DNA from 3 places in the Paenibacillus sp. PK3_47 genome. Region 2 is predicted to be linked to each of the others. Evidence: riboswitches for the same ligand, from Rfam matches in the RefSeq annotation. Region 2 holds a riboswitch; each other region holds the start of a gene.
The links. A riboswitch is a leader RNA that binds a small molecule or an ion and turns the genes downstream of it on or off. The one in region 2 is predicted to bind cyclic di-AMP.

Region 1 (10,078 bases), 2.6 Mb from region 2:
AATAGGCACAATTGCGTATTATGACCATGATGCGGGCCGGTATATTTTTGCAGACGGAATTGCTGCAGAGGGAATCGGGACACAGGAGCTGGGAGGGGAGCTCGAACCGCTGGGTCAGGGCGAAAGTATCCTGGTGCTTACATCACATGTCCGCAGGAAGCTGCCTGCTTTACGTTTTGTTACCTATGATGTGGTCAGGGATTTTCGGCCCGTAGTGATCGACGGTGTGGAGAAGCAGAGCTTTGCGGCCATTGTCAAAAGGGTAGGCAAAGAGCTCAAGCACGGCGAGAAAATCAGCCTGTACGATATCGAACAGGTCGTATACCGCCATCTGAAGGATGCGATCATCCGGGTCAGAGTGAAGAACAACGCGCTGGCAGTCTATATTAAAAGCAAATCCGCAGACCCATCCGTCATCGCGGCGGTCCGGGAGGAGATCAGGGAATGTATTCCGGAGATCGGCCTGATGATCCGCAATGGGCTGCTTGGCGATATTGAGGTGATTTTGGCCGCCGAAGGCGACCAGCTGGACAGCGGTAAGGTCAAGAACAAGAAGCTGTATTATGAGCAGAATGCAGGCGGTCCAGGGATAGACACCGCAGGCGGTATTTTGTCCAAAATAGGAAATACACCGCTCATCAAGCTGAATACGCTGTTCCGGAACAGTAAATTTGAAGTTTACGCCAAGCTGGAGCTGCTGAATCCGGGGGGAAGCGCCAAAGACCGGCCGGCCCTGCGGATGATTACCGAGGCCTGGAAAGAAGGGAGCATAGGTCCGGGTTCGGTCATTATTGAATCGAGTTCGGGCAATATGGCGATTAGCCTGGCGATGATCTGCAGCTGCTTGGGAATGCGTTTTATCTGCGTGGTAGACCCCAGAACGACGCGTACGAACCTGCAGATCCTGAAGGCGCTGAACGCAGAGATTGCTTATGTGGACGAACCGGATCCCGAAACCGGGGAGTTCCTGCCCGCGAGGCTGAACCGTGTGCAGCAGCTCCTGCGGGAGATGCCGGGCAGCTATTGGCCCAACCAGTATGGCAATCCCCATAATTATTTGTCCCATTACCATACAACGATGAAAGAGATGGTGACTGCGCTTGAACGGTTGGATTATTTGTTCTGCAGCGTCAGTACTTGCGGGACAATCCGCGGACTTGCAGAATACGCCAGAGATCACGGACTGAAGACTAAGATTATCGCTGTGGATGCAGAGGGCAGCATTATTTTTGGCGGAAAAAAAGGTAAAAGGCGTTTCCCCGGGCTTGGAGCCGGAATTGTGCCGCCTTTTTACAGACAGGATTTAATCCATCGTAACCTCTACGTCTCGGATTGGGAGATCGTCGAAGGCTGCCGGGCGTTGGCTCAGCAGGAATCGATTCTGGCGGGAGCATCCTCCGGCGGGAATATTGCGGCTGTCAGGCAGATGGAGCAGGAAATAGAGGCGGGGGCCGTCTGCGCGGTCATTCTGCACGACAGGGGAGAACGTTACCTTGATACGGTGTTCTCGGAGAGCTGGGTACAGAGGGAGTTCGGCAGGCGGGACCCGATTAAGGACGGAGAGAGGAGGAAATAAAGTCATGCTGTATTTAAATGATCATGACATTACGGCCATAGGCGTGAACTGGCCTGCATTGGTGGATACCATGGAATCCGCAGTGCGCATTCTGGATTCCGGTGATTTTGCACAGCCGGTGAAGCCTTACCTGAGGTACAACCATCCGCTTAACCGGATGATTGCCATGCCTGCTTACGTGGGCGGAAAGGTTAAGGCTGCCGGAATCAAATGGATCGCCAGCTTTCCCGGTAATATCCAGGCCGGACTACCCCGTGCGCACAGCCTCACTGTATTGAATGATCCGGAGACCGGCCAGCCGTCCGCCATCCTGAACTCCGCGATTCCAAGCATCGTAAGAACGTCATCCATCAGCGGGCTGATGCTCCGCCACTATATACAGGCACGGCAGCCGGAGAACATTCATCTGGGAATCATCGGCTGGGGACCGGTTGGACAGTATCATGTGCAAATGGCTGCTGCTCTTTACGGCGACAAAATTGAACGTATCCGGATCTTTGATATCAAGGGAGCAGATTTGAGCAAAGTCCCACCACCGTATGCGGAACGGGCAGAAGTGGCGGAGAGCTGGGAGGAAGTATATCAGCAATCCAATGTGTTCATCACCTGCACGGTGTCGGCCGAGAGGTATATAGATGTACCCCCTGCGCCGGGCAGCCTTCTGCTCCATGTTTCACTGCGGGACTATCAGCCGGAGGCGCTTGCAGCCTTAAAGGCCATCATTGTTGATGATTGGAATGAGGTCTGCCGTGAGAATACCGATATCGAGCGGCTTCATCTGGAGCAGGGGCTAAGCCGGGACGGTGTCCGGCTGATTACCGATGTGGTCTGCCGGAGCTGCCTGGCCGATTTTCCGGCGGAGGAGCCGGTCCTCTTCAGCCCGATGGGCATGGCGGTCTTCGATATTGCTACAGGTGTGTATTATGTGAATGAAGCAAGGATGAGGGGAATCGGAACGGAGCTGTAGAAGACGGGTTGTAAAAGTAGAGTTGAAAAGCCAAAGCGTACATAAACAGCGTACGCTTTTAGTATTGTGCAGATCGCTTACCTTCGCTTTGTTGAATTCGCTGGAAATAAGCTGGCGGGCAGAATGAACGGTAAAAGTCCCGTTGAATCTGCTGGAAATCGGTTGGCGGGCGAAATGAACGGGAAAAGTCCCGTTGAATCCGCTGGAAATCGGCTGGCGGGCGAAATGAACGGGAAAAGTCCCGTTGAATCTGCTGGAAATCGGCTGGCGGGCGAAATGAACGGGAAAAGTCCCGTTGAATCCGCTGGAAATCGGTTGGTGGGCGGAATGAACGGGAAAAGTCCCGTTGAATCCGCTGGAAATCAGCTGAGGGGCGAAATGAACGGGAAAAGGTCCCGTTGAATCCGCTGGAAATCGGCTGGCGGGCGAAATGAACGGGAAAAGTCCCGTTAATTCCGCTGGAAATCGGCTGGCGGGCGAAATGAGAAGCACAAATACCTCTGAATCCGCAGAAATCAGCCCCAGCAGCGAAATGAGAGGCACAAATACCTCCGAATCCGCACAAACCAGCCGCAACGGCGAAATGAGAAGCACAAATACCTCCGAATCCGCAGAAACTAGCCGCAACGTCGAAATGAGAAGCACAAATACCTCCGAATCCGCAGAAACTAGCCACACCGCGAAATGAGAGGTACAAATGCCTCCGAATCCGCAGAAACTAGCCACACCGCGAAATGAGAGGCACAAATGCCTCCGAATCCGCAGAATCCAGCCACAACGGCGAAATGAAAGGTACAAATACCTCCGAATCCGCAGAAACTAGCCACAATGGCGAAATGAGAAGCACAAATACCTCTGAATCCGCAGAAACCAGCCACAATGTCGAAATGAGAAGCACAAATACCTCCGAATCCGCAGAAATCAGCCACAGCGGCGAAACGAGAGGCACAAATACCTCATAAGCCTAACCATTATGCTAGTTGAAGGACAAATTGCAATTAGGATGAGCCTATATCCTATACATACTGATAGTTTCGATTGGCAGTGGGCACTGTAATTTCACTGAACCGCTAGCTGCAAGGAAAAGAGGGGTGAGGAAAAGCAGAAAAGCGGAAAAGAGGAAAAACAGAAAAGCAGAACAGCAGAAAAGCGGAAAAGAGGAAAAGCAGAAAAGAGAAAAATGAAAAGAGGTATGGAGAGAAGAGGATAAAAGAATAAAAGGAGAAGAAGAGAAGAGAAGAAGAGGATCAGAGGATAAGGGGGCCATAACCGGCCCTTCACTTAATCCCCCCAACCCCCTCTCAGCGCTGCGTCAAATTTGTATTGTACTATTTCTCATATTTCCTAAAGTATCCCCACCCTCTCACCGATATAAAAAAAGTGGGCAGCTATGTCCTAATGATTACATTAATGTTACTTATTTTTACTATTTTCATAGATGAAGGTTTTGATGAATTCAGGCGCTGACCACGCAAAATAACCCTGATTTTTACACCTGACGTAACATCAGAAGGAAGTTTCAGCAATTTTCACGTTGCCGTGCAGAATTTATGTTATCGCAGTTTACACAGGAATATATGAAATAGGATTGACAGGAAGAAGCAGGATACAATACTATTGAATCAATAGTTACAAAAAATTAATGAGTTGTTGCCGAATTTCGTTTCGAAAACGGGGGAACCAATCTTGGGTGAATTATTCTTGAAGGCAAAGGAATATAGGGAACCTTTAACCGAACCCTCAGCTAACTCCGTAGGCATTGAAGGGAGAAAAGGTTTCTGAAAAAGTTCATTTTGTCTCTAATGGGAGCTGCAGTTTTATTCACGTCCACTCCAGTCAGCACATACGCCAGTACATCATCACTGAATAGCGAAGTTCAAGAGGTATTGGGAACCCCTTACCAATGGGGCGGTACTACAACCGCCGGTTTCGATTGTTCCGGATTTATTTTGTACATTATGGAAAAATTCAATTCAGGTGACCTGCCGCGCACCTCAGCCTCGCAAGCCAAAGCCGGCACACCCGTAGCTAAAGATGATCTCCGTGAAGGAGATCTGGTATTCTTCAATACGCTCGGCTCCGGAATCTCGCATGCAGGTATTTATATCGGTGACGGTGAGTTCGCTCATTCTTCCAGCAGCAAAGGTGTAAGAATCAGCAAGCTCACAGACTCCTATTACCGCGACCGTTATGTGACTGCCCGCCGTGTAGTGAGCGAGACCAGCTACAGCAAGATGGCCAACTAATATTTATAAGTATAATCATGTCAAAGAACAAGCTGTCTCCGGCCGCCGGATGTCAGCTTGTTCTTTTTAATATACTTACGGTGAGGCTAAGAGCTGTACACCGCAACTTCCTCCGTCCGGTCGTCCCTCCGGATCTCCAGCAGCTCCATTGCAGCAAAAGCCCTGATTCCGTGCAGGTCGCCTCCGTTTACAGTGAACGAATCGCCGCTCCGGGCAGCCTGGGCCAGGCCGTTCAGCACAACCTCTCCATGCCCCGATAAAATAACCCAGTGTTTGCCGCTATGCAGGCAAGGCATCTCAGGCATCTCATGCCCTGGCAGCAAAAACAGCTTAACCGTAAGCACAACCTCTCCTTCATTTCCGGTCCGGTCCAGGACCATATAATGCCCCCAGGCGGTTTCTCCGTAACCGGCCTCTGCTGAAGGCGGATGCACAATGTCTTTAATGGCATTCGCCTCTTGTTTACCGGCAATCAGGATGCCGTCCGGACTTCCTACAGCAACAATATCCGGAACACCGATGACAATCATGGGCAGCTTCAAGTCGTTCACAATATGTGTATTCCCGCTGTTTCCCCAGATTCCTCCGGGTCCTGTCACCGTCTGCTGCAGCCGGGCAGTCAGCGTATCCCAGCTGCCCAGATCGCGCCATTCCCCTTCGTGACGGAGCACTGCAGCTTTGCGGGTCCGTTCGGCTATTTCCTTGTCAAAGCTGCGTACGGGAAAACCCGGGTACAGTGCGGTGAAGGCAGCCGGCTCCGCAGGGAGTCCCATTTGCTCCAGATGGCTCAGCATAAAGCCGAGCCTGAAAGCAAAAACCCCGCAGTTCCACAGCGCGCCGCTCCTGATCAGCTCCCCGGCCTTAGAAGAATCAGGCTTTTCTTCAAAAGACAGGACAGGGGAATAAGCCGTGTTACCGCCTGGTTTCTCCGGAAGTATGTAGCCATACTGATCCGAAGGATGGGCGGGTCTTGTCCCAAGCAGTACAAGCTCGGCTTGTGAAGCGGACAGAATATCCGTGAACTGATGGAAGCACTGAAAAAATCCGTCATCGGCATACATATCTGCAGGAGCCACGCATATAGTATCTTCCGGTTTAGCCTTGCGGGAGGCATACAAATAAACTGCAGCTAATGCAGCTGCCGTAAAGGTTCCGCGTTTATGCGGCTCCCCGAGAACTTCGTACCTGTTCCCCGTATACCGGCGCACGAGGGATGTCTGGTCCTCATGTGCCACGAACAATGCTGATGGGCTGAGACTGCTGTTCTCCAGCTGCCGGCACACCCGTTCAATCATCGACTCGGTGCCCCCGCCGGGAGCCGGCAGCAGCTTCAGGAACATTTTTGAGCGGACAGGGCCTGACAGCGGCCACAGCCGCTGCCCGGAACCTCCGCATAACAGGATGGTATGCAAGGCTGCCTTCCTCCTTCACGCTTAATGCCTGGCTGGAATGGAATATGCCTTACGCTGATGGAAAGACAAGGAGCGGTAGGAGCGTGCCAGCTTTTGAAGCTGTGTTTTTTTCAGCGTGCCCGCAGGTGTTTTCAGGGATTTATTGCCCGCGCTCTTCAGGATCACTGCGTCCTTATTCCTGCTGTAGACATAATTGGCATACGTCTCGAATTCGGAGAAACCGAACTGCTTTTTCTTGTTGATGCTGCGGATAATGGCGGCATGCCAGGGCATGCCGTGCCGGGCTTCTATTTTCCTTTTGAGCGCGGCCAGCCTGGTTTTCTCGAACAGCATATAGTGGGTTACAAAGGATCTGGGAGAAGGGGCGGCTGTGCCGAGCAGCTTACGGTAAGTAACAAAGTATTCCGGCTGGCTCCAGCTGCGGCAGTAAAAAATGCTTTTCCCGTTCGCCCGGAACCGGTGCGGAGTAATGAGAACTGTATCGGCATCAACAACCAGGAAGAATTTTTCCCGGCAGATATGATCCCCGTTCATTTTCAGCAGCTGCTGGTAGAGCCAGCCTGAACGGTTCCAGCGCGTCGAGGAGTAGCGGATATCCTTTTTGGTAAACGGCAGTACGGTAGTCTCATTTACAAAAACACAGCCTTTGCGCGAGCACAGGCTTCTGATGCTGCTGCTGTCCGGGGAAACGATGTAAATATTGCTGATCGGATGGCGGACATAGCGGCGCAGGCTGTCTATCACATGGGGCAGGGTGGCGAGATCCTTTTCAATGGCCGGGATCAGGACGTCTATAGGAGGACCGCTGACACTCCGGCCTGCAGTAGTAGCTGGCATAGGTTCATCTCCGTGCACAAATTGACACCTCAGCGTCTGCACTAGGATATGTCTGCTAACCCTGTTTTGACCGGGCGGCGGCCGCCATAAAGTTAATCTTCCATTACGGGACAGATGATTTATTCAGCACAGCTCCATCCTGCATACGATACTGTGACATTGTAAAACAGGGCGGGACATCCCACCCGGACAGGAGTGTGCAAGTGTGAAGGATAAGCAGAAACAAACCGGATCAAGCAAATGGTTCAAGACCAAGCTGCTGCTTCGCAACAAGGCGGTGAAGCCTTTTATTCCAGATACCCGCAGATTCAGCAAAGTGAGTCTTGAGCAGATGATCCACAGCTATGGAATGGTCTACGTCAAGCCGGAGCGGGGAACCTATGGGAACGGTGTAATCCGGGCCGAGCAGACCGGGCGGCAGAGCTATACTTATCAATATGAAGAAACCGTCCGCCATTTTGACAGCTTTGATGCTTTTCATAAGAGTCTCGCGAAGAAGACCGGAAGCCGGAAATATCTCATTCAAAAAGGAATTCACCTGCTGAAGCACAATAACCGCCGTTTTGATATCCGTGTCATGGTCCAGCTCAGTCCCAAAGGGAAATGGGAGGCGACCGGTATCATCGGCCGGCTCGGGCATCCGCGCAAAATCGTGACCAATTATCATAGCGGCGGCAAGCCGACCGCGATAGAGAGTCTGCTGTCGGCCCATCTGTCTGAACGCAGGCTTGCTGTGCTGACAGAAGAACTGAATACACTCGGGACCAGGATCGCTGCCCATATGCAGAAAACCTATCCCAAAATGAAGCAGATCGGCGTGGATGTCGGACTCGACCGGTCGCTGACGCCGTGGATTATTGAGGTAAATATGAACCCTGATCCTTATATTTTCAATCAGCTGAAAAATAAGTCGATGTACAGAAGGGTCATGAGATACCGCCGTTTTCATATGGGGAAATAAGGTGTGCAGATTGAACGTGATTTATCGGTTTTGGAATTAGTCGTGACTCCAGTGAATATTTGGACTTCCGGCTGCTATTTTAGCAAAAAGACAGTCCGCTACCCAGAACTACGGGTTAGCAGGACTGCCTTTTTTTATGGCTATGTTAAACGTTATATGTTCTGCGAAAAGGTAAATATCACTGTACGAAAGCTTATCTATTATTTGCGGCAAAGGGGCAGGGATATTCCAAAATATAGTATTATAGTATTGGGAATAAGCCTTCTATATATAAAGGTTCAGAGAGGAGTGATTGTTATGGTTGGCAAAGAAATAAGGGATATAATTGAAAACTATCTTGAGGCATACAATTCATTTGAAATTGAAAGCATGGTTAACCTCTTGCACAAGGATATAATATTTAGGAATATTTCCAATGAAGAAACCACCACGGAAACCAGAGGAATACAAGCCTTTAGGGAATTGGCAGAACAGTCGTCAACGATGTTCACCAGCCGCCGCCAGATAATCACCGGGTACAGTGTCATAAATGACAAAGCAGAGGTTGGAATTGATTATGAAGGTATTCTTGCCGTGGATTTACCTAACGGATTAAAAATCGGGGATAAGCTGCATTTAAATGGAATGTCAAAATTCGAGATTAAGGAAGGAAAAATCTCATTGATTGAAGATTACAGTTGAGTAATACGACGTTTCAACTAAAGAGAATTGATAGCACAATAAACCGCCTTTTTGCCAAGGCGGTTTTCTTATTATAAAAATATGGATCCAACTGCGGCGCTCAGCAGCCCAAGTACCATTACCGAGGCCACCACGAACCAGACGACCCGGCGCGGAAACGATTTGTAGATCATCAGCAGCGAAGGCAGGCTGACCGGCGGCAGAGTAACGAGCAGCGCACCTGCAACGCCTGTGCCAAAGCCGAAGGAAAGGAAGGTTGCAATGATCGGAATTTCGGCTGCAGTCGGGATGACGAACAGGGTGCCGGCAATTGTAAAGATAATAACCGCCAGAATGCCGTTAAAGGCGCCTTCTCCCAGTGCAGGGAACATCCAGGCCCGGGCTGCGCCCAGCACAAGAACTGTAACCAGGTAAGCGGGGACGATCGTCAGCAGCATTCTTCCGGCGCTTTGCAGCCAGCGTATCCAGAAGTTAGCCTCGTGTTCAGCGGGTTTATTGACCAGCTCATCGACCGGCTCAGGGACAGTAGAGCCTCCGGCCAGTTTGCCTGCGAAATAGCTGACGGCAAAAGTCAGGATCAGGCCGGACACAATGCGCAGCAGCGTGAATTTCCAGGACAGCACGAAGGTCATAAAGATAAGTGTCGCCGGATTCAGCATCGGGTTACCCAGCCAGAAGGCAAGCGCTGCCCCGACGGAAACATTTTTTTTACGGAGTCCGACGGCAATCGGTGCGGCGCAGCAGGTGCACATCATTCCCGGAAGGGATGCAAGGCCGCCGAGAGCCGTGCTCCTGAAGTTCGCTTTGCCGAGAACCTTCAACAGCCATTGGGACGGGAGCAGCACCTGAACCAGGGAACCGAGCAGAATGCCGAGAACTGCAGCTTTCCAGACCGCATTAAAATAAGTCAGGGCGTAATCCCATGCGGATTGAAAAGAGGGAGCAGGCATTTCGCCTTGTTCACCGGTCAATATGGATGAGCCGATGGAGTGTTCCGTTATAGCTTTGATCGCCTTGTGGTAGTAAGGCCACCATTTCACATAGGACAAACCTGCTACCGCAATGACAACAAAGACCAGTGCGAGCAGAATCGTTAACCTGGAAGGCTTATAGCCCTTCCCGGGATGCCCAGAAGTTGTGGCAGACATGTCTTTCCCCCGTTTTCCTAAAAAATTCAAGAATAATAGTATAGCACAGGAAGCAGGATTAGTAACTTATATTTTGTCATTATGATGTTCTTCGTGTAAGATTAAAGAGTTAATCATTTCATTTAAAGGAGCTGTGTCTTGATGTCACAAGCTGAACCTATAAAACTGACTTCATTATCTTCCAAAGGCGGCTGCGGCTGCAAAATCGGTCCCGCCGATCTGATGCAGGTGCTCCGCAATCTGCCGCCGG
Region 2 (10,078 bases):
ACAAAGCAGTTACAGCTCGAACTATGTACAGCACCAGATTGCCCAGAACCTGAGATTGGCTGCCATTATGGCCTCTGAAGAGCTTGACCCCGATATCCGGAACGTGGAGAATGAACAGCTGGTAGCTCTTGCGGACAAGCTCGGTGTGTCTAATATTTCTCTGCTGGTTAAGACTGATGATGATATCGTTGTAGCCAAATCCTCTGATCCGAGTGAGCTCGGATTGTCTACCAGGGATATGGGTTATTGGTATGTGGCTTTTCATGAATTGTTTGCGGGCCAGAAGGTAACGGTTGAACAGGGTCAGAGCTTTGAGAACTTCTGGTCCGGTCCTTTTGAATACTCTACCTCCAATCCTGAGTATATTGAGAAGTGGGGGTACTACCACGACCCCTCCACCAATTACATCATAGATCCCTATATCCGCAGCACATCTGTCAGTGATTACGTCAAAATCATGAACCCTGAGGAGATTGTACAGCGGTCCAAAGAGGTGAACCCGGGCCTTCTGGAAATCACGGGAATCAATCCGCAGACCTTCGGTTCGGAGAGCATGAAGCCTGATGGAAGTGACAGCAACTATCATAAGCTGCGCAACCGTCCGATCAAATACGGTACCTATATTTTTGGCAATGCCGAAGAGGATAAGGCTGCAGTAATGGCTGCCCTAAGCAAGAGCGAGGTGGTTACACTGGATACGGAGGCTCTCGGCAAAAGAGTGCTGAAGAGCTTTATACCGATCAGCCAGCCGGGTGCTGAAGATTATGTCATCTCTGTAGTGATGGATTACTCCGTCATCTCTTCAGTTCTGAAAGAGCAATTGTTTAATAATATTACTACCTCAGTTCTGCTGCTTATTGTTTTCTTGGTGTGCAGTTATATTCTGGCCGGGATTGTAACCCGTCCCATTCAGCATATTCTGGCTAAAGTCAATGATGTGGCCAAGGGAAAGTTTGAGCCTCCGCTGAGGGTTGACAGCCGTGATGAGCTGGGCCAGCTTGCCCACCGGATCAATGCAATGACTTCCCATCTGCTGCAGCATACGAACCGGCTGGGACAGACGCTGGAAGAGAACCGGGCGGTTAAAGAGCATCTGGAGTCAGTGATCAACGGAACCTCCGATGCTATTCATACTGTAGATATGAATGGTAAGATTACAAGTACAAACAGAGCCTTCGAGGAGCTGTATGGCTGGAGTGCTGCGGATGCGCTGGCTGCAACACCTTACCTGGTGCCGGCTACAGCGCAGAAGCAGGAGGAGACCAGGCTGGCGGAGCTGAAGGAAGGCGCAGTGCTTCCTCCGATAGAGACGGTCAGGCTGAAGCGGGACGGCTCCATTATCGAAGTCAGCGTCAGTACGTCGGTCATTCGTGATGAAGAGGGGAATCCGGTAGCTTTTGTCCATGTATCCCGGGATATGACCGAACGTAACCGGATCGAAGAGCTGCTGAGACGCTCTGAGAAGCTGACTACAGTCGGCCAGCTGGCGGCAGGGGTAGCACATGAAATCCGTAATCCGTTAACAACACTGCGGGGATTTCTGCAGCTTCAGCAGGAGAAGCAGGTTATTATTCCGCTGCATATCGAGTTAATGCTGTCCGAGCTGGAACGGATCAATATGATTGTGAGCGAGTTTCTGATTCTGGCCAAGCCGCAGGCGGTGCATTTTCAGCAAAAGGATGTCCGTCCTATTCTGAATGATGTAATTTCCCTGCTGAGCAGCCAATCGCATCTCTACGGGATTGACTTCAAGTCCAGCTTTTCAACCGAACCGGCAACGGTGCACTGTGAAGAGAACCAGCTAAAGCAGGTATTCATTAATATCGTCAAAAATGCAATCGAAGCGATGCCGGGCGGAGGAACAGTTACGCTGGAACAGCGGATGGACGGCGATTCCGTAGTAATTATGATTTCCGATGAAGGAATGGGAATTCCTGAGGATATGCTGCCCAAGCTGGGTGAACCGTTCTATACCAACAAAGAAACAGGAACAGGACTTGGGCTTATGGTCAGCCAGCGGATTATTCAGGCACATAAAGGCAGTCTCGAAGTAAGAAGTGAATTCGGCTGCGGGGCCGAGGTAATTATTACGCTGCCTGCAGCCGGGGATTCTGCTGAAGAGCAGGGTATAAATGAAGAACGGAGTGAAGACAGCAGTGAGAATCAATAAATTCATCAGTGAGACAGGATACTGTTCACGCCGTGAAGCAGATAAGCTGGTGGAGAGCGGGAGGGTTACCATCAACGGACAGCAGGCTGTGTTAGGCAGCCAGGCTGTTCCCGGTGATGACGTGCGTATTGACGGCAAAGCGCTGGAGACCGGCAGCCAGGTCGTCTATATCGCTCTTAACAAGCCGGTAGGAATCACCTCGACCACCGAGAGTCATATACAGGGGAATATTGTTGATTTTGTCGGCCATCATGAGCGGATCTTTCCGATCGGCCGACTGGATAAGGATTCTGAAGGTTTAATTCTGCTTACAAATGACGGGGACATCGTGAACAAAATTTTACGGGCGGAAGGGAAACATGAGAAGGAATATATAGTTACCGTTGACAGACCGGTTACACCTTCCTTTCTTACCGGCATGTCCAGCGGAGTGAAGATTCTGGGCGGGAAGACGCTGCCCTGCGAAGTTACACGGATGTCGGAGCGGGTCTTCCGCATTATTCTGACAGAGGGCAAAAACCGGCAGATCCGCCGGATGTGTGCTGCCTTTGGGTATGAGGTGAGAAGGCTGCAGCGTATCCGGGTCATGAATATCCGGCTTGGAGCACTGCAGACCGGACAATGGCGGGAGCTGACGAGCCAGGAGAAGCAGGAACTGGGGGCCATGCTGAATTACGAGCTGCAATAGCATAGAAATAAGGAAGAGCCGTTCCAGGATCTGTTGAAGACCTGGAACGGCTCTTTGCTTACGTATCTTAATTACCGGCGGACACGCTGGTAGTTTCGGCTGCATCCTGATACTTGCGGAGAATGGAGACTTCAACCCGGCGGTTCTTAGCGCGTCCTGCGGCTGTTTCATTGCTTGCAATCGGGTGGTATTCACCATAACCGATCGGACTGAACTTAACGGGGTTCAGGCTGGGATTAAGCAGCAGAATTTTCATGAAGTGCAGCGCACGGTCTACGCTGAGGTCCCAGTTAGAGGAGTAGCTGCTGTTAGAGATCGGAACATTATCCGTATGTCCCTGTACAAGCACCTCGTAGTCGGGAAATTGCTGCAGCATGGTTGAGATCGACTTGGCAAGCTGCCGGGAATCATCCTTCACTTGGGCCTGTCCGGAAGCGAACAGGGCATTGTCGCTGATTGTAATCATCAGCTGAGATTGGTTCAGTTTTGTGCTTAGCAGATTCGAAAGGTTATTATTTGCAATATATTGGTCGAACTGCTTCTTCAGCTTTTCCAGATCCTCCTGCTCCTGCTTCCGCAGCTTTGAAAGATCAGACTCGCCGGTGCTGGGAGCTACCACATTGTCGAGCTTATCGTTCTTGCCCTGGTCAAGCTGGCTTTCGGTTGGACTGGCCGAACGGTATTCGAGAATGCCCGAGCCGCCGTTCAGCGCATTGCTGAAGGCTTCGCTCATAGCCTCGAACTTCTTGGCGTCTGTAGCGCTCATGGCGTACATAACAAGGAAGAGTGCAACCAGCAGGGTCATCAGGTCGGAATAGGGCAGCAGCCAGGACTCATCGGCATGCTCTTCGTGCTCCTCATGTCTAGTCTTTTTGCTCACTCGATCCGCCCTCCTTGTCGCTCAGCTTGGCGCGTTCAGCTGGTGTGAGGAAAACCGACAGCTTCTGATTGATGGCGATCGTGGATACCCCGGATTGGATGGAGAGCAGGCCTTCCACCATCATCAGCCTGACTTGTATCTCCTTCTTGGAGATGCGCTTAAGCTTGTTGGACATCGGATGCCACATTACATAACCGGTGAAGATACCAAGCAGTGTAGCTATAAAGGCTCCGGCAATCGCGTGTGCGAGGACATCCATATTACTCATATCACCCAGTGCGGCAATCAGACCGATAACGGCCCCAAGCACCCCCAGTGTAGGGGCGTACATCCCTGCCTGAGAGAAAATCAGCGCACCGGCTTTATGCCTGTCCTCTGTCGCATGAATATCCTCCATTAATACATCGCGGACAAACTCCTGGTCATTGCCGTCGATAATCATCCGCATTCCGTTTCTGAGGAAGTTGTCCTCAATTTCGTCAACCTTCGATTCTAGTGCCAGCAAGCCTTCACGTCTGGTAATGGAAGCCCACTCCATGAATGTTGTGATCAGTTCTGACTTGTCGACCAGCTTTTGTTTGCCGAACAGTATTTTGAGCAGCTTGGGGAAATTTTTGACTTCGGCCATAGGAAAGGCCATGAGCACTGAAGCTGCTGTCCCGAGGAGAATGATGACATAAGCTGCCGGATTGTTCAGACTTGCCAGCGGGGCATGCTTAAGCATCATCCCCCAGACTACTGCAATAAGACCAAAAACTATACCAAGTAATGATGAAATTTCCATTATGCACCTCATCCATGAGAATTGAAAAGTGATCCGTTGTAGCCGCGTATATCATCCTTGAACAGCGGAGGGACACCCACATGTAAACAAATCACGTATATTCTTATTTATCGTCAGCATTGCCTTTTTTGTGAAGTCATTTTTTCGGCTATAATAGATAACGTAAGTTATTATTCATCTGTGAAGAAAACGGAGTGATACATGTGGGTGTTAAGCATGGCAGAGATTACAGCGAAATTTTGAGAGACTTAACGCAAGCGGTAGGGAAGATCTCAGACGGGTATGTCTTTTTTGAGATGGAACCTGAGGAGTGGCAGGCGCTCCCGCAGGAATCCAAGCTGGAAGTATGGGAAGCACTGGCTGAGGATTTATTCTTTGCGCTGGGCAATGAGCCGGTAATTGAGGTAGGCAGCGGTGTAGTGATCTATGATAAGGACACGCACCGGATTAATATTTTGCTCGGGGAACAGGACCTGGCCTCTGTGGTTCTTATCTAAAAACGGGAAGTTCCTGCTAAGCGGTTTGCCCGATGCATGCGTGCCGTGGTAAAATTAAGTTGCCGAGTACTATCCGCCGGGATTTATGAATACATTAAACCGAAAAAAGCCTTCATCCTGGCGCATCCCTTGGGCTTTACTGAAGCTGAGGGATGTTTTGTTTAGGGCTTGGGGATATGTTACGGGCTGGGCGTTACGGGCTTACTGCTAATCAAGTAAGGGAGGAAGCAAATTGCAATTTACGGAGGAAGAACTGCGTGAGCAGGTGGGCAGGCTGGAAGGCTGGAAGCTGGACCAGGATATAATGGTACGCAAATACATGTTTAATGAATATATGAAGGGTATCGCCTTTGTGGATGAGGTTGCTGCCATCTCGGAAGCTTTTGATCATCATCCGCACATTACAATCGATTACAAAACAGTGATCCTGCGTCTGTCGGCAAAAGAAGGGGACGAACTGGCCGGATTCGACTTCCGTCAAGCACATGAATTTAACGAAGCTTTTGAGAGAACGCGCTAGTACGGCTGATCGTGAACTAAAATACTATGACTATATAAAAGATGCCCGTGAGTCGGATAAGCTTACATCCTTCTCACGGGCATTTGTATTCAATTCAGATCTTATTTTTTCTCTGCCAGCCACAAGGCGACATTGGCAATTTCCTCGGGGGCGAGCTTATCTTTGAAGGATGGCATCTGTCCGCGCCCTTTGGTCACGATGCTGTAGAGTTCCTCCGCATCATGTTCTCCTCCCGCCTGCTGAAGGCTAGGGCCCATACCGCCCTGTAGCTGGTCTCCGTGGCAGGAAATACAATTAGCTTTTACAGCAGCTTCAGCGCTTGCCGCATCCAGGGTAACCTGAGGCATCGTCGGCTTGTTCTCTTCAGCTACCTCTTCTTTGCCGGGCAGTGTAAATAAAAGCACTACGGCAAAGGCACAGGCGGCAAAAAACAATCCGCTCATGATCCATTTCTGCATCTCCATCCGTCCTCTCCATGTAAGCTGCTTCCTACATTATACAAAAAGGTAAAGCGTTATCATAGAGTTTGTGTCAAAAAAACGAACGATTTTTAAAAAAGATCTACCTCAAGCTCAGGGAAGTTCTTGTTCCTTGTCATAGACCATGCAATAAAAAGGTTTGTTACCGGTAGGTGTAAGCCTTTCATAAGTATCTGTAATCGTGAATCCGCATTTCCGGTAAGTTTTGATCGCCCGCTGGTTCCAGGTCAATACCTCCAGATCAATCTCCCGCTCCGGATAGCGGGCCTCAGCCGCCTGAACTACAGCTTTTACAAAGAGGTGACCCATTCCCTGACCGCATAGATCCGGGCGCATCCCAATCCCCAGGCGGACCACACCCTCCATAGGAAACAGCTGGGCAAAACCGCACAGCACTTTCTGATCGTTAACTACAGAGACATATTGTTCACTGCGGAGGCCGGGATCACCGAACTCAATCCCCAGAGCCTCCATCTGGTCCCAGGGCATCCATTCATAAATATTGTAAGGAGGTTTATAATTCCACTCACAGATCTCCCGGGCGTGATGGACCTCCATAGGCACTACATGAAAAGTAACGGGGGAGCTGATCATAATGCAGCCGGCCTCCTTTTCTCGGGATTTAAGCCTGATATATCTAGATTATATCCAAAAACAAAGCTGTACGACGCGCTAAAAAATATTTTACGGAAATGAAAAAAATGGGAGTTACTGCTGTTTGGCGGGGAAAGAGAAGGGTAAATAATGTTATAGACAAAAAAACAGGCCCTCCCCAAGATTTCGGCAAAAATCCTGGAAAAGAGCCTGTAACCATGCAGCTTACTGCACGTCGTCATTATCTTCGGAGTCAGCAGCGACTTCCTTGTAAGCGTCTGTGCTCATGATGCGTTTGGCGCCAACGTAGCGGTTGACGTAGTAGCTTTCACTCAGCGAACTAATGGTTACACCACGCGAGGAGGAAGCATGCGCGAACTTGCCTTCTCCAACATAAATACCGACATGGGATACGCCCTTACCGCTTGTATTAAAGAATACAAGATCTCCAGGTCTCATCTCATCCTTGGCAATGGCCGTGCCCATTTGGTACTGGGAGCCGGATTGATGAGGAAGCTTGATCCCGATTTTATTAAAAACGTACATTGTAAATCCGGAGCAGTCAAAGCCGTTAGTGGATACACCGCCGGATACATATTTAGTCCCGATGGCACTGTCGATCACTTTATCCATTTTGGAATCAGCGGAAGCGCTTGCGGCTCCAAGGGTAAAGATAATGGAAAAGCTTAGTACTGCTGCTGCTAACTTCTTCTTCAAAAGTAGATACCCCTTCCAAATGCCTACGAGGTTAGCTTAAGGGTTCGGTTGAAGGTCCCCTATGACCCCTCTGTGAATAGGAGGTCAATTCACCCAAAGTTGGTTCCCCCGTTTCCCTAAACGTTAGGGAACTCGGCATGACTGTTGATTAGGATTAGCTGCCGTTCAATACATGACAAAACGATTGTAAAGACCGGATGAATAATTACAAAAATGTTACTATAACTTCACTGCGATTATTGTAGCAAAGAAGGAAGCACTTGGCAATCACTTAAAACATATTAATGCAGAATATATGCCTGGTTGAAAGCTTGACTTTGCAGAAAAGACAAGGGTTTTGAATTTTTTTACATAATGCTGTTTCAGGGCTCCTGAATGAGTGTATAGGTATAATAAGGAAATACAAAAGGAAAAACCCGGAACTGATTACGGCAATAATCAATTCACGGGTCTCTATAAGTTATATTTGTTTATTAGAGGAATAAGTATTCGGGGAGAGTTCAATCGTAAGCGACAGCCTTGTAAGCTGTTGTGCTCATTACGCGTTTGGCGCCAACGTAGCGTTTGGACCAGTACGAATTGCTCATCGATGTGATGGTTACACCGCGTGAACTGGAAGACTGTGCAAATTTATTGTTTCCGACATAAATACCGACATGGGATACGCCGCTGCCAAAGGTATTGAAGAATACCAGGTCGCCGGACCGCAGATTGCTCTTCGATACAGCTGTACCCATGCTATATTGTGCTTTGGATGTGCGGGGCAGAGTAAGCCCGATGCTCTTGAATACGTATCTGGTGAATCCGGAACAGTCAAAACCGGCGGTGCTTGTACCTCCGAATTTATATGTAGTTCCAAGGGTTTTTGTGATAACAGCATCCATCTTGGAGTCTGCAGATGCACTTCCTGCTCCTGCTCCCAGTGTGAAGGCCAACACAAGCCCTAATGCTGCTGCGGTGACTTTTTTCTTAAAGCTATGACTTTTCAAAAGATGTACTCCTTCCAAGGCCTGCGAGGTTAGCTTAAGGATTCGGTAGAAGGTTCCCCTATGATCACTCTAAAGCGAGATCAATTCACCCAAAATATGGTTCCCCCACTTCCCGGTGCTGGGAATTTGGCGTGTTATGCACCAGAATAGTGTCGTTGCGTTAAGGTCAAATGTCTAAGCTTACATAAATTCAGACGAAATAGTTTCAAAAGATTACAAAGTTGTTACTAGTGGTACAGGCATTATTGTAACAGAGGTTTTACAGTTTTGCAAATAAACTAAATCACTTTGTAACCGGCAAAAGAGTCACGCCCCTGATGCAGGGGCAGTGACTCTATGTATTATGCCAGGCAGGCAGAGAAATTATTGTGGAAATGTTTTGCTGCGCCATAGCTGATATTGAGCGGCAATATCCCACATTTTGAACAGCGTTGAGGGGAGCGGTGAACATTGGCGGATAAGGAGTGCGGGCAGGCCAGGAAGCAAAAATGCAGCGACTCCGTTCAGCAGCCAGAGAAGAAGTCCTCCTGCAATGAACACTGCTGACACGCCGATAGATGAAATCAGGACTTTGCAGAATACAAGGAGCGAGGACAGTATGCCTGTCCCTCCGGTGTATCCAAACTGCATGTACAGCAGCATTAAGCGGACCAGATACAGGTACACCAGCCAGGCAAGAACATAAGGAACCAGCTTCAGAAGCAGTTTATAGTCAAAAATTCCGCTGAGCAGCAGCGTGTATATTTTGGGAAACAGGAAGTACAGGGGCAGGGCGGCCAGTATCCATTCCGCTATGCTGAAGAGCAGCACCGGAAGCCCGTACAGCCTCATGCCCGGGAAAAAGAACAGCCCGCGTTCCCCCTTTCGCTCCTGATGAAGCTCATGCAGCAGTCCGGCGCGGATAAAAGGGGAGAGCAGCAGCCGCAGCACAGACAGTGCCAGCAGCATCCAGATCCAGCGCTGTACATCAGGATCTGCGCTAAGCGCCATCTGCCCCTCAATGTAATACAGCAGCCTGCCGGTTGAGCTTCCCCCCGCATGGGCATCAGGATAATGCAGCAGCAGCGGGACGATGGCTGACTTTACGAATTTGTACATGAAATAGCCCCAGAGCAGCCGGTAAATGAACAGCAGAATTAAGATATAGAATTGCTCTTTCATACTGTACCAGCTGCGGATTATCGATCTTTTCACCATTGTTCACCTCACCAGACAAGAGTTCCGAGCAGGGTTTCAATCAGGTTGGTTACACTAAGCGTCCAGCGGGAGAGTGTCTTCGGCTCCAGCTCGGCCAGTCTGAAATTGTTGAGATGCCTGCTTTCCAGCAGAACGGAATGCTCCGGATTAATCTCTGCCGACAGGAGAGGCGCTTTGTAGGACAGCTGAAATGTCGTTTCCTTTCTCTCACCGTTCCAGATCTGCTGTACTGTATAACCGTCTGTAAAGGTGAATTTTACAGGCACTTTTCCGTAATCTGTCCCTTTATTGCTGACCTTGACTGCAGATTTATAGCTTGAGGTTTCACCGGCAGCCTTTTTTGGGGCAGAGACTTTAATCTGATCTACTGAAAAATCCGGGGAACCGCCGCTGTATACATACTGGTCAAAATAGTCCTGCCATGACTTCTTGGTGACCTTCTCCACAATTTTTTGGAAATCTGCTGTAGACGGATGACGGAAGCGGTACTTGCGGGAGTAAGCGGACATAATAGCGTCCATAGTCTTGATTCCCACCTGCTGCTCCATGTCTTTAAGTACCAG
Region 3 (10,078 bases), 530 kb from region 2:
CGGTTCATAGGCTGGTATAAGTACAGTCATGAGTTATCCCTCCCCGAGATAGAGAATGTCGCTTACGCCGCGTTCCTCTTGTCTGCCCTGCGGATTGTTGACAACGCGGCCCATAAAGTACATTGTGGAAGACCCGCCGCCGTCCAGGTTGTAGGCTTCTGTGGCACCAAGGCTTTTGAACAGCCCAGCGAACTCGTCCAGTGTCATGCCCCGGCTGTCGTCTGAACGTCCGTCTACAACAACGAATACGTAGTGGTTCGCCGAGATCATGCCGATGCCTGTGCGGGGATTGGCATTCGAGATGGAACGGTTACCGAAATTGGTGTCGATTTTAACATTGTTCAAGTCCTGGACGGTCTCGCCGTCCTTGATCAGCGCCGGCCCGAACGACAGGGTCTGCAGAACGCCGTCTGCCAGCAGGTTCTCGGCGGATACCTCCTTTTCGTCATAAGAGGCCATCGTGCCGTCCGCGTAGAGGGCGACCGCCTCCCTGGCAGGTTCGTTTCGGTAGAGCACCCCGTTCCGGATGATGACTCCATCGCTGCGGAAGCCGTAGTAATCGCCATTGATCGCAAAGACTGCATCATGGTCCTCAGCGATATCGGACGTGTCCCCGGTAATGTTGCGCCCGAAGGCATTGTCGGCAAAAGCCGATTGGATCAGAGAAGCATCAGACACCTGCACATCTGCGATGTAATAGGTGATCTGGTCGCTTCCGCGGCCGGTGGTGACCTGCTTAAGAGAGATGTCCATGTCATCGCTGCTGTAGTTCCAGTCATCGGATACGGCTTCCGGAGAATCCTGGCCGGCCTCATTTGAATCTGCCGCCGCCGCTGTACTGACCGCCTCTGTATTGGCTTCTGCACCGGAAACTGCCTGATCGGCAACAACGACTTCGACATGTTGAATCAGATAACGGTCGGCAAGCTGGTAGAGAATACCGCCTGTAAGCAGGGTGCTGAGCGTAATGGCAATGGTTATTTTTTTTCGTTTGGTTATATGTTGTTTTGGCATAAAGCGAATAACCGCCTTTCTTGTCCGGTAAGGATCTTGTTACACTGCCAAGCATAGGCGGCATACCTGAACACAGCCTGAGGATTCGTTGAGCGTTAGCTGAAAGTATGAATTGTGCATCCGGCTGCGCCTGGTGAAATGAAGAAGAATAGTGTACTTTAAGTAGTAAGGAGTGGTAACTGTGAAAAAAAGCATACAAACGCCCCTGCTGGTCGCGGCTTCGATCGTGCTGATCATTATCAGCAGTCTGGTCCGCCCGGATGGCTCTACGCTGCTCGGGGCGCTGCAGACGTTGATTCTCGGTTTAGGATTGCTCGGCTGCTGTACAGCGGCATGGAGATTTGTAAAAGGCGGCAAACGTAAGGGGTAACGGGGGCAAATGATTTTCAGGCGAAAAAGTTTATGCCTGTCATTCACGCGCAGAGTCTTGAAAACTACAACTAAAAGGCGTAACATCGGGGTAAGTACAACCGAATATGTAAACCGCTTAATTTCCGTTAAGGAAAGCGGGGGAACCAACAATCGGCAGCCTGGTCAAGGACCGGAGCCGGTTATGGGGTGAATCCTGGGGAAGTGCGAGAGAATGCTCGCATGGAAGACAGGTAGGGCGACTCTCACTGCCCGAATCCGGCAGCTAACCTCGTAAGCGTATGTAGAGAGGATGAGTGCTATGTGACCGCTAACCAGCCACAGAGGAGATCCTTTGTGGTTTTTTGCTGTGTTTTTATAGACCTGTATCAAATGCGGCCTAATCGAAAAGGAGATAGATAGAGATGGCGGATCAGGACGAATATGTACTCATTTGTGCACCGAACAAGGCTGGTGAGCATTTTATCAGGACACTGAAGTGTAAAGGTTACAAAATAGCGGGAATTGCGAATAATGCAGCGGAGAAAAAACGTCTGGAGGAGCTGGGCGTGGAGGTAAATCTTGTGGTGGACACCCGCCATGAGAATACATGGTTCCGGCCTGCCTTCCCGGTGGGCCAGGTCTATCTGTTCGAGAGCAGTGTGGCCTTATGCTGCCGTTATGTTCAAATGTGCCGGACCTGGACGACCAAATCCATATTCGTAATCACTTCTTCATTGAAGCCAAGACTGGTCTATAAGGGGCTCGGGGTAAGTCAGGTGATTTATTCCCACAGCGGCAATGTCGCGTATCTGGCGGAAAGCCCGGCTTCCCGGGGATAAATTGAAGACGGCACCTATTGACGGGCATAATAAAAATCCCGTATGCGAACGGCACGGAAGGCTGAGGCTTTCCGTGCCGTTCGCTATACGGGAGTGATATTGGACTATGGCAGTTTCCGGATTAACGGGCAGCCGCTTCAATGAGTTCCTTAAGTGCCGGAAGGTTGAAGCCTTTGACTGCACGGTCTTCGAATACGGTAACAGGCACGCCCATGAAGCCGAGCTTCTCGACTTCTTCCTGGTAATCGGTGCTTGTCATGACATCCCGGACTTCATACGCAATGCCCTGCTCTGACAAAAGCTGTTTTACCTGGTTGCAGTCGCTGCAGTTCGCGGTGGAGTAGACAATAACGGGCTGGCTCATTTACTCACGGCTTCCTTGATTGCATCCCGGGTAATTTTCCAGTGGGAGGTGTTCCAGCGGACTTCGCCGCCATCCAGAAGAAAAATTTGCGGGGACTCATGCTTGATGCCAAAATCCTCAGCGATTTGGTTGGACACCGGCCGGTCCTCAATGACATGAACGATGGCAGCCGGAGTGTCGGAGCCTTGTGCGTAAGCCTGGAATTCTTCATGCGCTTTGGCGCTGATCGGGCAGGTTGTGCTGTGTTTGAACAGCAGCTTTTTGCCTGGCTGACCTACATATTGGTTCAGTTCATCCAGCGTGTGGATTTGTTGAATAGACATAAGGAATCTCACCTTTCTGCGGTTGATTTTTGTTTGTTAACAATTAAGTTGTTAGCACCTGTAACTATGATTGTAACATAGTTCAAAATTAAATCAAAAAGAAGTCTTGGGCTGTTATCCAAAGGAAATTACCGTCCTGCTGTGGACATTGATAATGCTTCATAGCCATGCTAAGGTGAGAAAGAGATCGGGCATTCTATACTGGAAAAAAACTGAGGGGGTGTACTATATTAAAAAGGTCGCTTGTGTTACCGGCGCTGATCACGGTCTGGGAATGTGCCTGGCACGCTGGCTTCTGGAGAATCATTATACTGTGTTTGCCGGGCAGTACCTGCAGGATTCCCCTTCGCTTGCGGCGATGAAGACCCGGTACAGGGACAGGCTGTACCTGATTCCTCTGGACATCGGAGACCGGGAGAGCGTGAAGCAGGCTGCGCGGACCATAGCAGGGAGCACAGGACATGTCGATATTGTGATCAACAACGCGGGGATTATTCACAAAGCTGATGATGCCACGATGCTGGTGGATATGGACGATGAAGCCATGGCCCGGATATACAATGTGAATACGCTCGGCGCGCTGAGGGTCAGCAACGAACTGATGGGCCTGCTGCTGCAGGGCAAGCAGAAGCTGATTATTAACATCTCCTCCGAAGCCGGAAGTATTGGACGCAACAAACGGATTAATATGTACGGATACTGTATGTCCAAGGCGGCGCTGAATATGCAGTCCTCCCTGATGCACAATCATTTGAAGGTAATGGGGGGACAGGTCATGGTTTTTCACCCCGGCTGGATCCAGACTTACATGCATGGCGAAAAAGCCGTAGAAGCACCGATTACCCCGGAGGAGTCTGCCGGCAAAATTATGAGTCTTGTGCTGGACCATAAGAAATACATGGGTGAAGAGCCGGCTTATCTCGATCTTGACGGCAATCACTGGCCCTGGTAACAACAAATTCTGCAGGAAAAGAGGCGTTAAGGAATGTCTGACTTGAGAGCGCTTGCGATAGGGGATTATACAGAGGTGAAATATCATCCGTTTGCCGGTGTCGACCGCGAACTTGAAGCGATTTTGTCTCCTGATTTTCAGGTGGAATGCACCGAAGATTACGGGCTGCTGAATAAGGAGAAGCTTGCTGCCTGCAAGCTTATTGTTGCCTACACTGAATTCCTTGATGATCCGCTTCCGCCGGAACAGAGCGGGGCATTGCTCTCTTATGTAGCCGGAGGAGGAGGCCTGCTTGCCATACACAACGGTATCTCCCTTCAGCGGAACCAGGAGCTCGGCGGGATGCTGGGCGGTTACTTCACCCACCATCCGGCCTACACTGCGCTGCAGATGAAGATCCCGGCGCGTGAGCATCCGATTATGCAGGGCATGGAGGAGTTTGTCATTGAGGACGAGCCGTATTACTTTGATATGCAGCCGCATTTCAAGACGACAGTGCTGGCTGAATACCTTCACGACGGAGCCATGCGCCCGGCAGCCTGGTGCCATGAATTCGGACTGGGCCGGGTCGTCTATCTGATGCCGGGGCATCATCTGCCCTCCTTCTCGGTAGAGCCGTTCCGGCAAATGATCCGCAGAGGCGGTCTATGGGCTGCCGGGCTGCTGTAACAGCCATTTATTATATATATTATAAAAGAGCAGAAGACGGCATGATTACCATGCGCCTTCTGCTCTTTGTCTATCTGCTCGATCTGATGTCATATTGAAGTTTATGAATGAATTCAAAGTTAGTTATTTGGCTTTGGGGCAATATGCACCACTTCATTCCCATGCAGTGCCTCCTGCACCTCGGCCCTGAGGCTGTCAGTGAACTGGTTCCACACTTTTTTACCGACATCCAGCTTATCCCGCCCGATGGAATGCAGCGTTTCCAGCCATATGCGTTTGTCGTTGATATCGCCTAGCTCCTGCTGGATCTTTTTGTAGATTTCCTCGTGGGCATGGAATTTCTGGTTCAGGGCAAAAGAAGCGGCACTTGCGGTATACCGCAGTTCCTTGGCGGCAATCCGCAGATCATGCAGAGCTTCAAAGGATTCCTGGGATTCGCCTTCAGGGCCGTTAAACAAGGCTTTGCAGACCTTTTTCTTCTGGTCAAAGGCGACCTCGAGCTCCCGCATGACGACGTTGACGTCTCTTTTTGCGGCAAGACCTTCCAGCTCATTAACCAGAAAAGCCTCCCACTGCTCATCAAGCTCTTTGGTAAGCACTTTGGGCAGCTCGTCTGTCAGCCGCTTGCGGTACTTCTTCCGCTTCTCCTTCTGGTGATTGATGACGGCCTTCAGCAGTTCTGCGGTTTTGCTCTCGCCTGCTGATTTGGCCTGCTTGCGGCGCTCCTTGAAGGATTCAATAAGCACATCGGCATCACGGACCTTGCCCAGCCTTTTCTGTGACTGCTTAAAAGCACTGTAGATTGGCTCTGTCACCGAATGCTCGGGATCAAGAATGGACAGCAGGGTCAGCAGCTTCCGGCTGTTCACTCTGGCCTGATGGATATCCTCATCGCCAAAGCCTTTGAGTGAATCCTTGCTGTAATCGCGGAAATTAATGTACAGCTTGTTCAGCGCCTGTTCCCATTGCCTGGTCTTGCTTATTTGCTTTTCCTTTTCCTTGGCTACCTGTTCGACGGTCATGCGGCATCACTCCTAAAGGTTATGTCTGGCATGAACTGCAAGCCTTGAGTCTCATTGCTTGGGAAAATTGCTTATACCCTAAGAATAACGGTATGCGGGCGACAGAGCAAATCGGTTACAATAAGACTATTATGAGCTGGGACAGGGGGCGCTGATGACGTGATGGAAGAGGAGAACGCTGCACGGTTGAAAAATGAATCAGGGCTTATGCCATCAGCGGCGGAAGCGGGGCTTACAAGCGAAAGTATGCTTCCGCCTGTGATGGCTCTCTTTGAGCATTTGGTGGCGGGGGGAGAGGGCGCCGGGGCTGCGCGAAGTGCGGGAGATAAGGCGGATGAAGACGGCCTGGTAGAGCGTGAGGGTCGTGTGAATTGGAGTACAAGCAGCATTAAGAGTATGCCGAATGGAGATGGCGGACGGACAGCACGAGGCATGAAAGGTGAGACTGCGGGATTTGAGGATGCAGAGGATATGCTGCTTCCGTTTGCTTTTGAGGAGACGCTGTGCCGGGATGTCGGGGCCGGTCTTACTCCGCCGTCTCTGCATCTCTGGAGCCATCCCGGCGGTGTAGTGCTGGGACTGCGCGACAGCAAGCTGCCCCGTGCCGCCGAGGCCATGGCCGCCCTTGAGCGGCAGGGCATCCGCACAGCGGTACGCCATTCCGGGGGCGCTGCTGTGCCGCTGGATGCAGGGATCGTCAACGTGGCGCTGGTTCTTCCCAAGCCGCCGGGGAAGTTGGACTTTCACGATGACTTCCGGCTGCTGGCTTCGCTGATTGCCGAAGCCGTGGCGGTCAGTCATCCGCAGGCAGCTGCGCAGATCAGGGCGGGGGAAATTGCCGGTTCTTACTGCCCCGGCGATTTCGACCTCGCCATCGGCGGCCGCAAATTCTGCGGCATTGCCCAGCGGCGGCAGAACAGCGCGTACTTCGTGCACGCGTTCGTGGTGGTCTCCGGCTCGGGAGAGGAGCGCGGGGAGCTGATCCGCGGATTCTACGGGGCGGCAGCCGGAGGGGACGAATCTTTGACTTATCCGCGCGTCCGGCCGGAGAAGATCGCCGCGCTAAGCGAGCTCGGGGGGCCGGATTCGGCAGCCGTCTTCGCCGCCGGAATCCGCGAGGCGCTGATCCGGCGCGGCGTGGTGCTGAAGCCTGCAGCAGTGCTGCGGCAGGAGAGCGGTTATGATCTCCAGTACAGCAGCCCGCGTGTGCTGGATGCGGTGCAGGTGCTGCGTGAGCGCTACGCCCGGTGAACGGGCTGGCGCAGGAAAGATGCTGTGGAACAGCTGCTTGGTGCAGCTGCCGCAGCATCTTTTTTTAGCTTCGCGGAGCTTTTCCAAGCTGGGACGGACTGCACGGATGTCGGCAATTCCGGCCGGGCTACGCAACCGCCCGCAACCCGTAACCGCAACCCGCAAGCCGCAAACCGCAAACCGCAAACCGCAAACCGCAAACCGCAAACCGCAAACCGCAAACCGCAAACCGCAAACCGCAAACCGCAAACCGCAAACCGTAACCGTAACCGTAACGTAACCGTAACTGCAGACCGTAACCGCAAACCGTAACCCCAAACCGTAACCGCAAACCGTAATCGCAAACCGTAACCGCAAACCGTAACCGCAAACCGCAAGCCGCAAGCCGCAAGCCGCAAGCCGCAAGCCGCAAACCGCAAACCGAACCGTAACGTAACCGTAACCGCAAACCGTAACCGCAACCGCAAACCGTAACCGCAAACCGTAATCGCAAGCCGCGAACCGCAAACTGCAAACCGCAAACCGCAAACCGCAAACCGCAAACCGCAAACTGCTAACCTTATTACCACCAACCCAGTAACCGTCGTTAACTATTGTTATCGCTTTTCGTCTTCTACGCCCTCCTGTTCCCGCATATAGCTGCACTTCGTACAACTAAAACGTAACAATTGGCTACATGTGAGGAGATAGCTGCACTTTATACAGTTATAATGGCGGAATCTGGGCAAAACGTCGTTTTCAGCTAGTTTTAGCTGTAATAAGTGCATTTATTTCTCCATTTTTTAAGATTTGGCATGGAATAGCTGCACAAAATACACTTAACCGGGCTGGGCTGGGCTGGGCTGGGCTGGGCTGGGCTGGGCTGGGCTGGGCTGGGCTGGGCTGGGCTGGGCTGAACAATGAAAACCAGGTATAGCAGATTAGGCTGGATAAGTTTAATTGTCGTACTGGCGGTAGGCTAACCGATTGGATTGATTTAAGCTATGCTGCTCGACCATCATTCTTACAAGCCGTTTTGTGAGGATAGCGCTGACATATTGGGTTGTTGCGGCTGGAACAGCAAGTCTGTAACTACATTGGTTTATTGATTAAGGAACGACAAGATTATCTGTACAAATCAGGCCGGCGGTCCGAGAAGATGGGGATTTGCTCTCTGACGTCGCGGACCTTTTGCAGATCAATGGTTCCCGTAAGAATCTCCTCGCTTTCCCCGGCTTCACTGACGATGTCGCCCCAAGGATCAATAATCATGGAGTGGCCGGCAAAAGTGTTCGCAGGATCAGTTCCGGCACGGTTGCAGGCAACGACGTAACACTGGTTCTCGATGGCCCGGCTGATGAGCAGTGCGCGCCAGTGGGACAGGCGCGGCAGCGGCCATTCCGCAGTGACGAAAAGAACTTCGGCACCGAGTGAGGTGTGGGCGCGGACCCATTCCGGAAAACGGATATCGTAGCAAATCAGGCCGGAGCAGGGGGCACCGTCAAGCGTAAACAGCCCTTTGGATTGTCCCGGCTGTAAGTACAGATGCTCATCCATCAGCCGGAACAGGTGCAGCTTGCTGTATTCTCCGGTAAGCTCCCCGCTGCGGTTAAATACATACATGGAGTTCGTAACTCCGGCAGCCTGGCGGCTGGCCACTGACCCGGCCACAATGTTAACACCGTACTCCCGGGCCAGGCGGGAGATAAATGACTTTGTATCAGCACCCTGAGGATCAGCGATCTCTTCAAGACGGGTTAAGTCATAGCCGGTCGTCCACAGCTCAGGAAGAACGATACAATCAGGCCGTTCAGCGGCAGCTTCACGGATTTTGACCTCGGCAGATGCATAGTTCACTTCCGGTTGTCCAAATGCTATATCAAGCTGAATCAGGGATATGTTCACGATGCTAACCTCCTTCTTATTCTGAAATTATAAAGGGGATTCCCTGATAATGTAACGGAAATTTGCTATCGGCATAAAACTTGCTTAAAATAGTTGACGGGTCAACGATATGAGTGTAAACTAAGTTTTGTTAAATCATATTTTACACAATCTAATTCGGATTGGAAGTTCTCAGGGCATAAGAGAATGTTTCAAAATTCAGTTTTGCGGCGGGCAGTACAGGGCATTCTAAGGTGTAAAACTTAAGCCAATGCTTCCGAAGCGAGTTTTGTCCGAAGCAGATTCAGGGAGTAATGCTCACAAAACTTAAGCCAATGCTTCCGAAGCGAGTTTTGTCCGAAGCAGATTCGGGGAGTAATGCTCACAAAACTTAAGCCAATGCTTCCGAAGCGAGTTTTGTCCGAAGCAGATTCGGGGAGTAATGCTCACAAAACTTAAGCCAATGCTTCCGAAGCGAGTTTTGTCCGAAGCAAATTCAGGGAGTAATGCTCACAAAACTTTGAGGAGGTTAAAATTGACGGAATATCAGCCTGAGGATGAGAGCATATTTGAATTGCTCCAAGTACTGAATAAAGGGCTAAGCCCGAAGTTTGAACGCTGTGCAGGCATAAGCCCCACACGCCTCCGCCTTCTGAACGAGCTGTTCCAGGTCGAGGAGATCAGCCAGATCGCGCTGCAAAAGCAAATTGGCATCGATGCTGCAGCCGTCACCCGCCATCTGAAGGGACTGGAAGAGAGCGGCACAATTACACGGCGCAACAATCCGGCTGACAACAGAGTGACCCTGGTCTCTCTGACACCGCAGGGGCGGGACAAGATGCACTGTTACAAGGAAGAGAAGGACCGTTTCATCAGCAGTTTGTTTGCGGGATTTAGTGAACAGGAACGCAGGCTGCTAATAGATATGCTTACCCGGCTGCAGCACAATATCAAATCCCTGTAGCCTTAATTCATATAACAATAAAAGGAGACTGTTTTTCATGAGTGCAACTAAAACCAATGACTTCAACGCTATTATCACAGGCCGCCGTTCGGTGCGCCAATATGATCCGAATGTCAAAATCAGCAAAGAGGAAATGACCGAGATTCTGGCAGAAGCTACACTGGCTCCGTCTTCGGTTAACATGCAGCCTTGGCGCTTCCTCGTAATTGAGAGTCCGGAGGCGAAAGCCAAGCTTGCGACAATCGCCAAGTTCAACCAGGTACAGGTGGAGACCTCTGCGGCTATGATCGCTGTATTCGGTGATTTGAATAACTTTGATTATGCTGAAGAAATCTACAGTACGGCTGTAGAACGCGGTCTTATGCCGCAGGAAGTCAAAGAACGCCAGCTGGCCAGCTTTGCCGGACATTTTGCCAACCTGCCTAAGGAAGTAAACAGAGAAACCGTGATGATCGACGGCGGTCTG

Region 1: it holds a riboswitch for cyclic di-AMP, as region 2 does, so the genes downstream of both, C2I18_RS23240 (C40 family peptidase) here and C2I18_RS12555 (C40 family peptidase) in region 2, are expected to answer to the same signal.
Region 3: it holds a riboswitch for cyclic di-AMP, as region 2 does, so the genes downstream of both, C2I18_RS14820 (hypothetical protein) here and C2I18_RS12555 (C40 family peptidase) in region 2, are expected to answer to the same signal.

What each region holds. Positions count from the first base shown of each region.
Region 1 is NZ_CP026029.1:5,370,295-5,380,372, forward strand. Features, by position in the region: gene sbnA (2,3-diaminopropionate biosynthesis protein SbnA) at 1-1,576, shown strand, start outside; gene C2I18_RS23225 (2,3-diaminopropionate biosynthesis protein SbnB) at 1,581-2,543, shown strand; gene C2I18_RS23230 (hypothetical protein) at 2,602-3,108, opposite strand; gene C2I18_RS23235 (hypothetical protein) at 3,278-3,505, shown strand; cyclic di-AMP (ydaO/yuaA leader) riboswitch at 4,185-4,317, shown strand; gene C2I18_RS23240 (C40 family peptidase) at 4,322-4,789, shown strand; gene C2I18_RS23245 (sugar phosphate nucleotidyltransferase) at 4,876-6,201, opposite strand; gene C2I18_RS23250 (DUF6492 family protein) at 6,223-7,038, opposite strand; gene C2I18_RS23255 (YheC/YheD family protein) at 7,244-7,999, shown strand; gene C2I18_RS29755 (nuclear transport factor 2 family protein) at 8,003-8,680, shown strand; gene C2I18_RS23265 (permease) at 8,752-9,828, opposite strand; gene selD (selenide, water dikinase SelD) at 9,970-10,078, shown strand, end outside.
Region 2 is NZ_CP026029.1:2,783,717-2,793,794, forward strand. Features, by position in the region: gene C2I18_RS12510 (ATP-binding protein) at 1-2,170, shown strand, start outside; gene rluF (23S rRNA pseudouridine(2604) synthase RluF) at 2,157-2,858, shown strand; gene motB (flagellar motor protein MotB) at 2,926-3,738, opposite strand; gene motA (flagellar motor stator protein MotA) at 3,722-4,522, opposite strand; gene C2I18_RS12530 (hypothetical protein) at 4,726-5,019, shown strand; gene C2I18_RS12535 (4a-hydroxytetrahydrobiopterin dehydratase) at 5,252-5,539, shown strand; gene C2I18_RS12540 (c-type cytochrome) at 5,641-5,997, opposite strand; gene C2I18_RS12545 (GNAT family N-acetyltransferase) at 6,112-6,612, opposite strand; gene C2I18_RS12550 (C40 family peptidase) at 6,838-7,329, opposite strand; cyclic di-AMP (ydaO/yuaA leader) riboswitch at 7,335-7,477, opposite strand; gene C2I18_RS12555 (C40 family peptidase) at 7,830-8,318, opposite strand; cyclic di-AMP (ydaO/yuaA leader) riboswitch at 8,322-8,460, opposite strand; gene C2I18_RS12560 (hypothetical protein) at 8,682-9,515, opposite strand; gene C2I18_RS12565 (M1 family metallopeptidase) at 9,524-10,078, opposite strand, start outside.
Region 3 is NZ_CP026029.1:3,314,302-3,324,379, forward strand. Features, by position in the region: gene C2I18_RS14805 (bifunctional glycosyltransferase family 2/GtrA family protein) at 1-30, opposite strand, end outside; gene C2I18_RS14810 (phosphodiester glycosidase family protein) at 34-1,014, opposite strand; gene C2I18_RS14815 (hypothetical protein) at 1,196-1,384, shown strand; cyclic di-AMP (ydaO/yuaA leader) riboswitch at 1,489-1,679, shown strand; gene C2I18_RS14820 (hypothetical protein) at 1,788-2,204, shown strand; gene C2I18_RS14825 (glutaredoxin family protein) at 2,326-2,568, opposite strand; gene ytxJ (bacillithiol system redox-active protein YtxJ) at 2,565-2,891, opposite strand; gene C2I18_RS14835 (SDR family NAD(P)-dependent oxidoreductase) at 3,112-3,843, shown strand; gene C2I18_RS14840 (ThuA domain-containing protein) at 3,877-4,512, shown strand; gene C2I18_RS14845 (CHAD domain-containing protein) at 4,632-5,534, opposite strand; gene C2I18_RS14850 (lipoate--protein ligase family protein) at 5,721-6,785, shown strand; gene C2I18_RS14855 (hypothetical protein) at 6,810-7,097, shown strand; gene C2I18_RS14860 (carbon-nitrogen family hydrolase) at 7,890-8,669, opposite strand; gene C2I18_RS14865 (MarR family winged helix-turn-helix transcriptional regulator) at 9,184-9,612, shown strand; gene C2I18_RS14870 (nitroreductase family protein) at 9,650-10,078, shown strand, end outside.